DNA from 2 places in the uncultured Azonexus sp. genome. Region 1 is predicted to be linked to the other one. Evidence: riboswitches for the same ligand, from Rfam matches in the RefSeq annotation. Region 1 holds a riboswitch; the other holds the start of a gene.
What was found. Region 1 has a riboswitch for glycine ahead of gcvT (glycine cleavage system aminomethyltransferase GcvT). Riboswitches for the same ligand answer to the same signal wherever they lie in the genome.
Positions count from the first base shown of each region.

Region 2: linked by a shared signal. The riboswitch ahead of Q0799_RS08895 (trimeric intracellular cation channel family protein) and the one ahead of gcvT (glycine cleavage system aminomethyltransferase GcvT) in region 1 are both predicted to bind glycine.

Region 1 covers NZ_CALJNI010000001.1:256,934-261,527, forward strand. The annotation lists gene gcvP (aminomethyl-transferring glycine dehydrogenase) at 1-798, opposite strand, end outside; gene gcvH (glycine cleavage system protein GcvH) at 888-1,274, opposite strand; gene gcvT (glycine cleavage system aminomethyltransferase GcvT) at 1,298-2,389, opposite strand; glycine riboswitch at 2,467-2,546, opposite strand; glycine riboswitch at 2,655-2,743, opposite strand; gene Q0799_RS01240 (3',5'-nucleoside bisphosphate phosphatase) at 2,854-3,693, shown strand; gene Q0799_RS01245 (L-threonylcarbamoyladenylate synthase) at 3,698-4,324, shown strand; gene Q0799_RS01250 (site-2 protease family protein) at 4,336-4,594, shown strand, end outside.
Region 2 covers NZ_CALJNI010000011.1:85,441-90,034, reverse strand. The annotation lists gene lexA (transcriptional repressor LexA) at 1-62, shown strand, start outside; gene imuA (translesion DNA synthesis-associated protein ImuA) at 59-772, shown strand; gene Q0799_RS08900 (DNA polymerase Y family protein) at 705-2,144, shown strand; glycine riboswitch at 2,181-2,275, shown strand; gene Q0799_RS08895 (trimeric intracellular cation channel family protein) at 2,498-3,112, shown strand; gene Q0799_RS08890 (error-prone DNA polymerase) at 3,171-4,594, shown strand, end outside.

The DNA.
Region 1 (4,594 bases):
GAGGGCGATGTCGGCGCCCATGGCGCCCGGCGACTTGAGCAGCACCAGCGCCATCAGGTCGGCGGCGACGGCGACCGTGGTGCCGCGTGCCTTGAGGCCGGCGATGATCGCGCTGAGGTCGCGCACTTCACCGTTGTCGTTCGGGTACTGGAGCAGGGCGCCGAAGAATTCTTCGTCTTTTACCGTGTCGACCGCAGCGATCACCAGTTCGAAGCCGAAGTAGGCGGCGCGCGTCTTGACCACGTCGATGGTCTGCGGGAAGCAGGCGGCGTCGACCAGGAAGCGGTTCGACTTCGACTTGGAAACGCGGCGGGCCATCGTCATGGCTTCGGCGGCGGCGGTGGCTTCGTCGAGCAGCGAGGCGTTGGCGATTTCCAGCCCGGTCAGGTCGACGACCATCTGCTGGAAGTTCATCAGCGCTTCCAGGCGGCCCTGGGCGATTTCGGCCTGGTAGGGCGTGTAGGCGGTGTACCAGCCGGGGTTTTCCATGACGTTGCGCAGGATCACCTTGGGCGTCAGCGTGTCGTAGTAGCCCATGCCAATGCACGACTTCTGGATCACGTTCTTGCTGGCGATCGCCTTCAGGTCAGCGAGTGCCTCGTGTTCGCGGCGCGGGGCCGGCAGCGGCAGGTCGGCCGGCAGGCGGATGGCGGCCGGGACGGTCTGGTCGATCAGCTGGTCGAGGCTGGCGGCACCGATGGTGGCCAGCATCTCGGTCATTTCAGTGGTGCAGGGGCCGATGTGACGGTCGATGAACTCGTCGTGCTGCTCCAGGGCGCTCAAGGGCAGGGTCTTCATGTGGATTGGTTCTCGCGGGGGCTATGCAGCGGAACAGCCCGGCCGGTTACGGTCGACCGGGCTGGTGGAGGAAAAACGGCGGGCCGGGATCAGGCGGCGTCGGCGACAGCCTGGTAGGCGGCGGCGTCGAGCAGGGCGTCGACATCGGCGATGTTGTCCGGGGTCATCTTGAACAGCCAGGCGGCGTAGGCGTCGGCATTGACCGACTCCGGCGCATCGACGGCGGCCTGGTTGACTTCGGTGACGGTGCCGGCGATCGGCGCGTACACGTCGGCGGCGGCCTTGACCGACTCGACCACGGCGATTTCCTTCTCGGCATCGTAATGGGCGCCGACTTCCGGCAGTTCGACGAAGACCAGGTCACCCAGCGCTTCCTGCGCGTGGTCGGAAATACCGACGGTGACGGTGCCATCGGCGTTCTTCAGGACCCACTCGTGGGAGGCGGCGTACTTGAGGTTGGACGGGACGTTGGACATGGTTTTCTCCAGAGTGGGGTGAATTAGATGACAGCTTTGCCGTTGCGGGCGAATACGGGTTTGGTGACCTTGGCCTTGAGCAGTTTGCCGCGGATGTCGACCTCGACTTGATCGCCGATGGCGACGCCAAGCGGCAGGCGGGCCAGCGCGATGGACTGCTGCAGTGTCGGCGAGAAGGTGCCGGAAGTAATTTCGCCATCACCGTGGGCGGTGACGACCTTCTGGTGGCCGCGCAGCACGCCCTTGTCGAGCAGGATCAGGCCGAGGAACTGTTTCTGCTGGCCGTTGGCAGCCAGTGCGGCGCGGCCGACGAAATCGCGCGCGTCTTTCATGGCGACGGTCCAGGCCAGGCCGGCGTCGAGCGGCGACACCGTCTCGTCCATGTCCTGGCCGTAGAGATTCATGCCGGCTTCCAGGCGCAGCGTGTCGCGGGCGCCCAGGCCGCAAGGCGCGACGCCGGCATCCTTCAGGGCGTTCCACACGGCTTCGGCTTCGCCGGCCGGCAGCATGATTTCGTAGCCGTCTTCGCCGGTGTAACCGGTGCTGGCGATGAAATACTGATCGACTTCGGCGGCGAAGAAGGGTTTCAGGCCTTCGCTCGCGGCCTTCACTTGCGGCAGCACCTGCCACACCTTGGCGCGCGCGTTCGGGCCCTGGACGGCGATGATGCCCAGATTGTCAGCACCGTCGCGGCGCTGGGTGATGGTCACCTCCATCTTCCACTCGGCGGCCTTGGCCTGCATCCAGGCCAGATCCTTGTCGGCGGTGCCGGCGTTGACGACGACGCGGAAGCGCGTGTCGGTGAGGAAATAAATGATCAGGTCATCGATGACGCCGCCGGCCTCGTTGAGCATGGCGGCGTAGAGCGCCTTGCCGGAAACGGTCAGCTTGGCGACGTCGTTGGCAACCAGGCGCGAGAGGAAGGGGCGGCAATCGGCGCCGACCAGATCGACCGGGCACATGTGCGAGACGTCGAACATGCCGCAGTCCTTGCGCACCGCGTGGTGCTCCTCGATCTGCGAACCGTAGTTGACCGGCATGTCCCAGCCGCCGAAATCGACCATCCGGGCGCCGAGTGCGCGATGGGCGGCATTCAAGACCGTTTGCTTCAGCATATCAATCCTTTACTGACGTTTGTTAACGTCGATTCTGGAAACAGAAAAGGGGTGAAACGTAAAACTCGCGTTTTGCGTTTCACCCCTCTGTCCTCGATACCTGAGAGATTTGCCCCATCGGTGGGCGCTGTCTACGCCGCTCTCCAGAGTTTCAGGGGGCGACATGCGCATTGCCAGCGATACGGTGTCGACTGCGCCTCGTCGTGCTATTCGCACTGTCTTCGGCTTGTCTTCGTGTCTCGCAGCCAATGCGCATGCCGCCTGGCCTCATCTTGTGGTCCTTTTGCCTGAGCGTTTTCGGGTGAAATTGCGCCTTCGGCGGCAGACGAATCTGCGCTCTCCCACAGGATGGCTCGCACTATATCCGGTCGTGGCTGTCCAATCAATATGTTGCGCCGCACAAGGCGTCTCGGTGAGGGGCGGCCTTCGTGCTAAACTCCGCGTTTGCCCGTGTCTTGCCATCCGTGAACCCAGCCAATTTCGATTTTCATTGCCATTCGTCCGTGTCCGACGGTTTGTTGCCGCCGGCGGTGGTGGCGCGCCGGGCGGCGGATAACGGTGTCGATTTCTGGGCCTTGACCGATCACGACGACATTGGCGGCTTGGCGCCGGCGGCGGAAGCGGCGGCAGAAGCCGGGATGCGCTTCGTTCCCGGGGTGGAAATTTCCATCGAGTGGCGGGAAACGCCGATCCATATCGTGGGTCTTGGCTTCGATCCGGCCAATCCGGTCCTGGTTGGCGGCCTCGAAGCGCTGCGTAGCGGTCGTCTCGAGCGCGCCCGGCGGATGGGCGAGGCGCTTGACGCCATCGGCATTCATGGCGTCTTCGAAGGGGCCATGGGCTACGTGACCAATCCGAACCTGATCTCGCGCGCCCATTTCGCCCGCTATCTCGTCTCCATCGGCATCGCCCGGGATATTCCCGGCGTGTTCCAGTATTACCTGGCACCCGGCAAGCCCGGCTATGTCGACCACCGCTGGGCTTCCCTGGCCGATGCGCTGGGCTGGATTCACGCTGCCGGCGGTGTCGCCGTGGTGGCTCATCCCGGGCGCTACAAGATGTCCGGTGGCGACATGCGCAAGTTCCTCGACGAGTTCAAGGATCTGGGCGGGCAGGCGATCGAGGTGGCCAGTGGCAGCCATTCGCCCGACCACCTGCTGCATTTCGCCCGGCTGGCCCGGCATTACGCTTTTCATGCCTCGCGCGGCTCGGATTTCCACGGGCCGGACGAGAGTTACGTCGACCTCGGTCGGGCCGCGCCGCTGCCGCCGGACCTCAAGCCGGTCTGGCGCCTGATAGATTGAAACCATGGCCCGCGTCGTCAATATCCATCCCGATTCCCCGCAGCAGCGCCTGCTTGCCCAGGCGGCCGACTTCATCCGCAAGGGCGCCATCGTCGCCTTGCCGACGGATTCCTGTTACGCCCTCGCTTGTCATCTCGGCGACAAGGAAGCGCTCGATCGCATCCGCCTGATCCGCCAGATGGACGAACGTCACCATCTGACGCTGATGGTTCGCGACCTCTCCGAGATCGCCCATTTCGCACGCGTCGACAACGCCCAGTACCGCTTGCTCAAGGCGGCAACGCCGGGTAGCTATACCTTCATCCTCGAAGGCAGCAAGGAATTGCCGCGCCGGGTCATGCACCCCAAGCGCAAGACCATCGGCGTGCGTGTGCCGGATCATCCGGTTGCCCTGGCCTTGCTGGAAGAGTTGCAGGAACCCCTGCTGACGACGACGCTGCAGTTGCCGGGCGACGACAGTCCGCTGACCGACGGCTGGGAAATTCTCGACCGTCTCGACGACCAGCTCGAACTGATCCTCGATGCCGGTACCTGCGGTATCGAACCGACCACCGTCATCGACCTGACCGGTTCGGTACCCGAACTGGTTCGCGCCGGTCGCGGCCCGCTTGCCCCGTTCGGATTCGACTGAACATGCTCGACATCAACGCCCTGATCCAGACCATCGCCATCGCTGCGTTGCCGGTGATCTTCGCGATCACCCTGCACGAAGCGGCGCACGGTTACGCGGCCCGCCATTTCGGCGACCCGACCGCCTGGCAGCTGGGGCGGATCAGCCTGAATCCGCTGCGCCACATCGATCCGGTCGGTACCATCCTGATCCCGCTGGCCATCCTGCTGTTTTCGGCCGGCAATTTCCTGTTCGGTTACGCCAAGCCGGTGCCGGTCGACTTCAGCCGTC
Region 2 (4,594 bases), on a different contig from region 1:
AATTCGCCATCGAGGGCGTCGCTGTCGGCTTGATCCGCGGAGCCATTTCGAAACTCTCATGAGCGCGCAGCCGTCGCCGGTGAGTTTGGCGGCGGTCCTGGCGCGCGGCGACATCTGGCGCGGCGATGCCTTGCCCGGCCTGCCGGCCGGCACCATCGCCAGCGGTTACGCCGAACTCGACGCCGAACTGCCGGGCGGCGGCTGGCCGCGCGGAAATCTCACCGAAATTCTCGTGGATCGCAGCGGCATCGGCGAAATCAGCCTGCTGCTGCCAGCGCTGGCCCGGCTCTCGGGCGAGGGTGGTCGCCTGGCGCTGGTCGCACCGCCCTGGCTGCCGCATGCGCCGGCTTGGGCAGCGGCCGGCGTGGCGCCGGAGCGTCTGCTGGTGATCCGGCCCGGTAAGCAGCTGGCCTGGTGTGTCGAACAATTACTCAGATGCGGCGGCTTCGCCGGCCTGCTTGCCTGGCCGGACGCCGGCATCGATGCCCGGGCGCTGCGCCGCCTGCAGGTGGCGGCTGAGGGGCAGTCGGTTTTTGCCGTTTTGTGGCGGTCGACCGTGGACGCCGCAATCCCGTCGCCGGCACCTTTGCGTCTGACGCTGGCCGCCGGTGCCGACCGGCTGGCGCTGCGCATCCTCAAGCGGCGCGGTCGGCCGGCGTCGCGTCTGTTGCAGGTCGAGATCCCCAGACCGGGAAGGAAAACACGTGTTGTGGCTGGCCCTGCATTTTCCGCAGCTGACGCTGGAAGCCCTGCCGCTGCGGCAGTCGCCTAGCGTCGTCACGGCGCGCGGCCGGGTTCTGGCCGCCGATCCGGTTGCCGCAGCGGCCGGCATTTTGCCCGGCCACAAGCTGTCGACCGCACTCGGCCTGCTGCCCGGGCTGCGCGCCTGCGAGCGCGATCCGGCGCGCGAAGCCCGGGCGCTCGCCGATCTCGCCTGCTGGTCCGGGCGCTTCACGCCGACCGTCAGCCTGGCGCCGCCGGCCGGGCTGTTGCTCGAAATCGGCGGCTGTCGCCGGCTGTTCGGCGGTATCGAAGCGATTGTCGCGGCCGTGCTTGATGGCTGCCGGATACAGGGTTGGAGTGTGGACTGGGCAGTCGCACCGACGCCGCTCGGCGCCCGCTGGTTGGCGCGTGCCGGCGCGGCGGCCAGCTACGAGAGCCTGGTCGCGCTGCAGGCGGCGCTGGACGATTTGCCGTGTGCCGTGCCCGACTGGCCGGCCGAGGTTGTCGCCCGGCTCGACGCCTTCGGCCTGCGTCGTCTCGGCGAACTGAGCGCGCAGCCGGCTGGTGGCCTGCGCCGGCGCATCGGCAACGGCCCGGTCGACGACCTGCTGCGCGCCCGCGGCGAACTGCCCGATCCGCAGCGCGCCTTCGACTTTCCCGAGCGTTTCGCCGCCGGGCTGGAACTGCCGTCGCGCGTCGAATTCGCCGAAGGCCTGGCCTTCGCCGCGCAGCGTCTGTTTGCCGCGCTGGCCGGGTGGCTGCAGGTGCGCCAGTCGCTGCTGCGCGTCGGCATGCTGCAGCTGACCCACGACGACGGCTCGACCAGCACGCTGCCGCTGCGTTTCGGCGAGCCCTGCGCCGACGAAGGCCGCTTCATGCGCCTGTTGCGCGAGCATCTCGGTCGCCTGCAACTGGCGGCGCCGGTCGAGGCGCTGCATCTGACGGCCGACGAGTTCGTCGCCCGGCCCGACGCCAGCGCTGGCCTGTTCGACCAGGCGGTGCTGGGCGAGGGTGTTGCCGCCTGCATCGAACGCCTGCGCGCCCGGCTCGGCGACGACGCCGTGCGCAGCCTGGCGCTGCATGCCGACCATCGCCCGGAATGCGCCAGCCGTAGCGACGACCCGGCCGGCATTCTTGCCGCAAAAACCACGTCGACCGCAACATTCGGCAAGCCGCGCCCGCTCTGGCTGCTGCCGGCACCGCAGCCGCTGGCCGAACGTGTCGACGGCCCACACTGGCACGGTCCGCTGCAACTCGTCACCCGCGGCGAACGGCTGGAAAGCGGCTGGTGGGACAGCGGCGAGGCGTCTGCCGTCGGCGACCTGCGCCGCGACTACTTCGTCGCCCGCAACGGCGAAGGGCAGTGGGCGTGGATCTTTCGCGACGCGCAGGGCTGGTTCCTGCACGGCCTGTTCGCCTGAATCGATTGACAGGCGGCCCTGGCGCTGCCGATAATCCGCCGCTCTGCAGGAGAGAGAGTGCTGGTTCGCCAGGCTCCGCCGAAGGCGCAAACTCCCATAATCGCTCAGGCATGCCGAACTGCAGAAATGATTCGCCGGCTGGAGAGTAGTTGCGAGCGTCCCGGCGCTTGGCAACTCACCGAAGGGGCAGGCTCCGAGGAGCCGAAACTCTCAGGTAAAAGGACAGGGGGAGAGGCGTCACGGAAACACCCGTTCAGGGGTTTCCGCTTTCTGACGGAGTCCTTTTGATGTTTGCCTCGCTGTTCGACAGTCTCGCCCACGTTTTTCAACCGCTCGCCACCAAGCAGTTCGATCTGCTGCTGGTCGTCTACCTGGTCGCCATCGCCGCCGAGGCGATGTCCGGCGCGCTGGCCGCCGGCCGCCGCGACATGGATTTCTTCGGCGTCGCCGTGATCGCCTTTGTTACCGCGCTCGGCGGCGGCACGATCCGCGACGTCGTGCTCGGCAACTACCCGATCGGCTGGACCCAGCATCCCGAGTACGTTTATCTGGTCATCCTCGCCGGCCTGGCGACGACGCTGATCGCCCGCTTCATGCACCACATGAAGCGCGTCTTCCTGATGCTCGATGCGCTCGGCCTGGTCGCCTTCTCGCTGATCGGCTGCAACGTCGCGCTGCAACTCGATTACCCGGTGGTGGTCGTGATCATGGCCGGCATGCTCACCGGGATTTCCGGCGGTGTGCTGCGCGACGTGCTGTGCAACCAGGTGCCGGTGGTCTTCTGCCGCGAGCTCTACGCCAGCGTCTCGCTGTTCGTCTGCGTGCTCTTCCTGGTGCTGCGCGGCCTCGGCTGGGACAGCGACCTGATCACCCTGGTCTGCTTCGGCGCCGGTTTCGCCTTCCGCATGCTGGCGCTGCGCTTCGCCTGGAAGCTGCCGACCTTTTCCTATCAGCAGCGCTGGGACTGAAACACGGGCTGGGCTAAAATGACTGTATGAAAATACAGTTGTTTGCCAGAGGCCCGCATTGACCGTCCCGTCTGCGCTCCCCGACTACGCCGAGCTGCACTGCCTGTCCAACTTCAGCTTCCTGCGTGGTGCCTCGCACCCGGAGGAACTGGCGGCGCAGGCAGTGGCGCAGGGTTACGCGGCGCTGGCGCTGACCGACGAGTGCTCGTTGGCCGGCGTGGTGCGCGTGCATCAGGCGTTCCGGGCCCAAGGCGGGGCTACGCGTCTCATCATCGGCAGCGAGATGCGCACGGTCGACGGCCTGAAACTGGTTTTTCTGGCGCAGAACCGCGAGGGTTACGGCAACCTGTCGGCGCTGATCACGCTCGCCCGGCGGCGGGCGGAGAAGGGCGCCTACACGCTGCAGCGCCATGACCTGAACGCCATCTCGCCGAATGGCGCCTTGCCCGATTGCCTGGTGCTCTGGGTGCCCGAGGCGGCACCGTCGGTCGCCGACGGGCGCTGGCTGGCCGAACGTTTCCCCGGGCGTTGCTGGATCGCCGTCGAACTGCACGCCGGGCCGGACGATGCGGCCCGGCTGGCGGAATTGCAGGCGCTCGGCGCCGCCTGCGGCCTGCCGCTGGTGGCCGCGGGTGACGTGCACATGCACGTGCGGGCGCGGCGGCCGGTGCAGGACGTGTTGACAGCGCTGCGCCTGAAAACCTCGGTGTTCGACGCCGGCCACGCGCTGTTCCCGAACGGCGAGCGCCACCTGCGCTCGCGCCTGCGGCTGGCGCGGCTCTATCCGCCCGAGCTGCTGGCCGAGACGCTGCGCATCGCGGCCTTGTGCACGTTCTCGCTCGATGAGTTGCGCTACGAATATCCGGAGGAAATCGTCCCCGCCGGCTACACGCCGACCTCCTGGCTGCGCCACGAAACCGAGGCCGGGCTGCGCCGGCGCTATCCGGCGGGCGTACCGGACGCGGTGCGCGAGCGCATCGAGCACGAATTGCGGCTGATCGCCGAGCTGAACTACGAAGCCTATTTCCTGACCGTCTACGACATCGTCTGCTTCGCCCGCGGCGCCGGCATCCTCTGCCAGGGGCGCGGGTCGGCGGCGAACTCGACGGTCTGTTTCGCGCTCGGCGTCACCGAGGTCGACCCGGCGCGCTCGGCGATGCTGTTCGAGCGCTTCGTCTCCAAGGAGCGCGGCGAGCCGCCCGACATCGACGTCGATTTCGAGCACGAGCGGCGTGACGAGGTCATCGCCTACATCTACGAAAAATACGGCCGCGAGCGCACGGCGCTGGCCGCCGCCGTCATCACCTACCGGACCAAGGGCGCGTTGCGCGACGCCGGTCGCGCGCTCGGCTTCGACATCGCCCGCATCGACGCGCTGACCGCATCGCTCGCCTGGTGGGACAAGCGCGAACAGATGCCGGAACGCTTCGCCGAGCAGGGGCTGGACCCGGCGTCGCCGCGCGTCGCCAAGTGGCTGTGGCT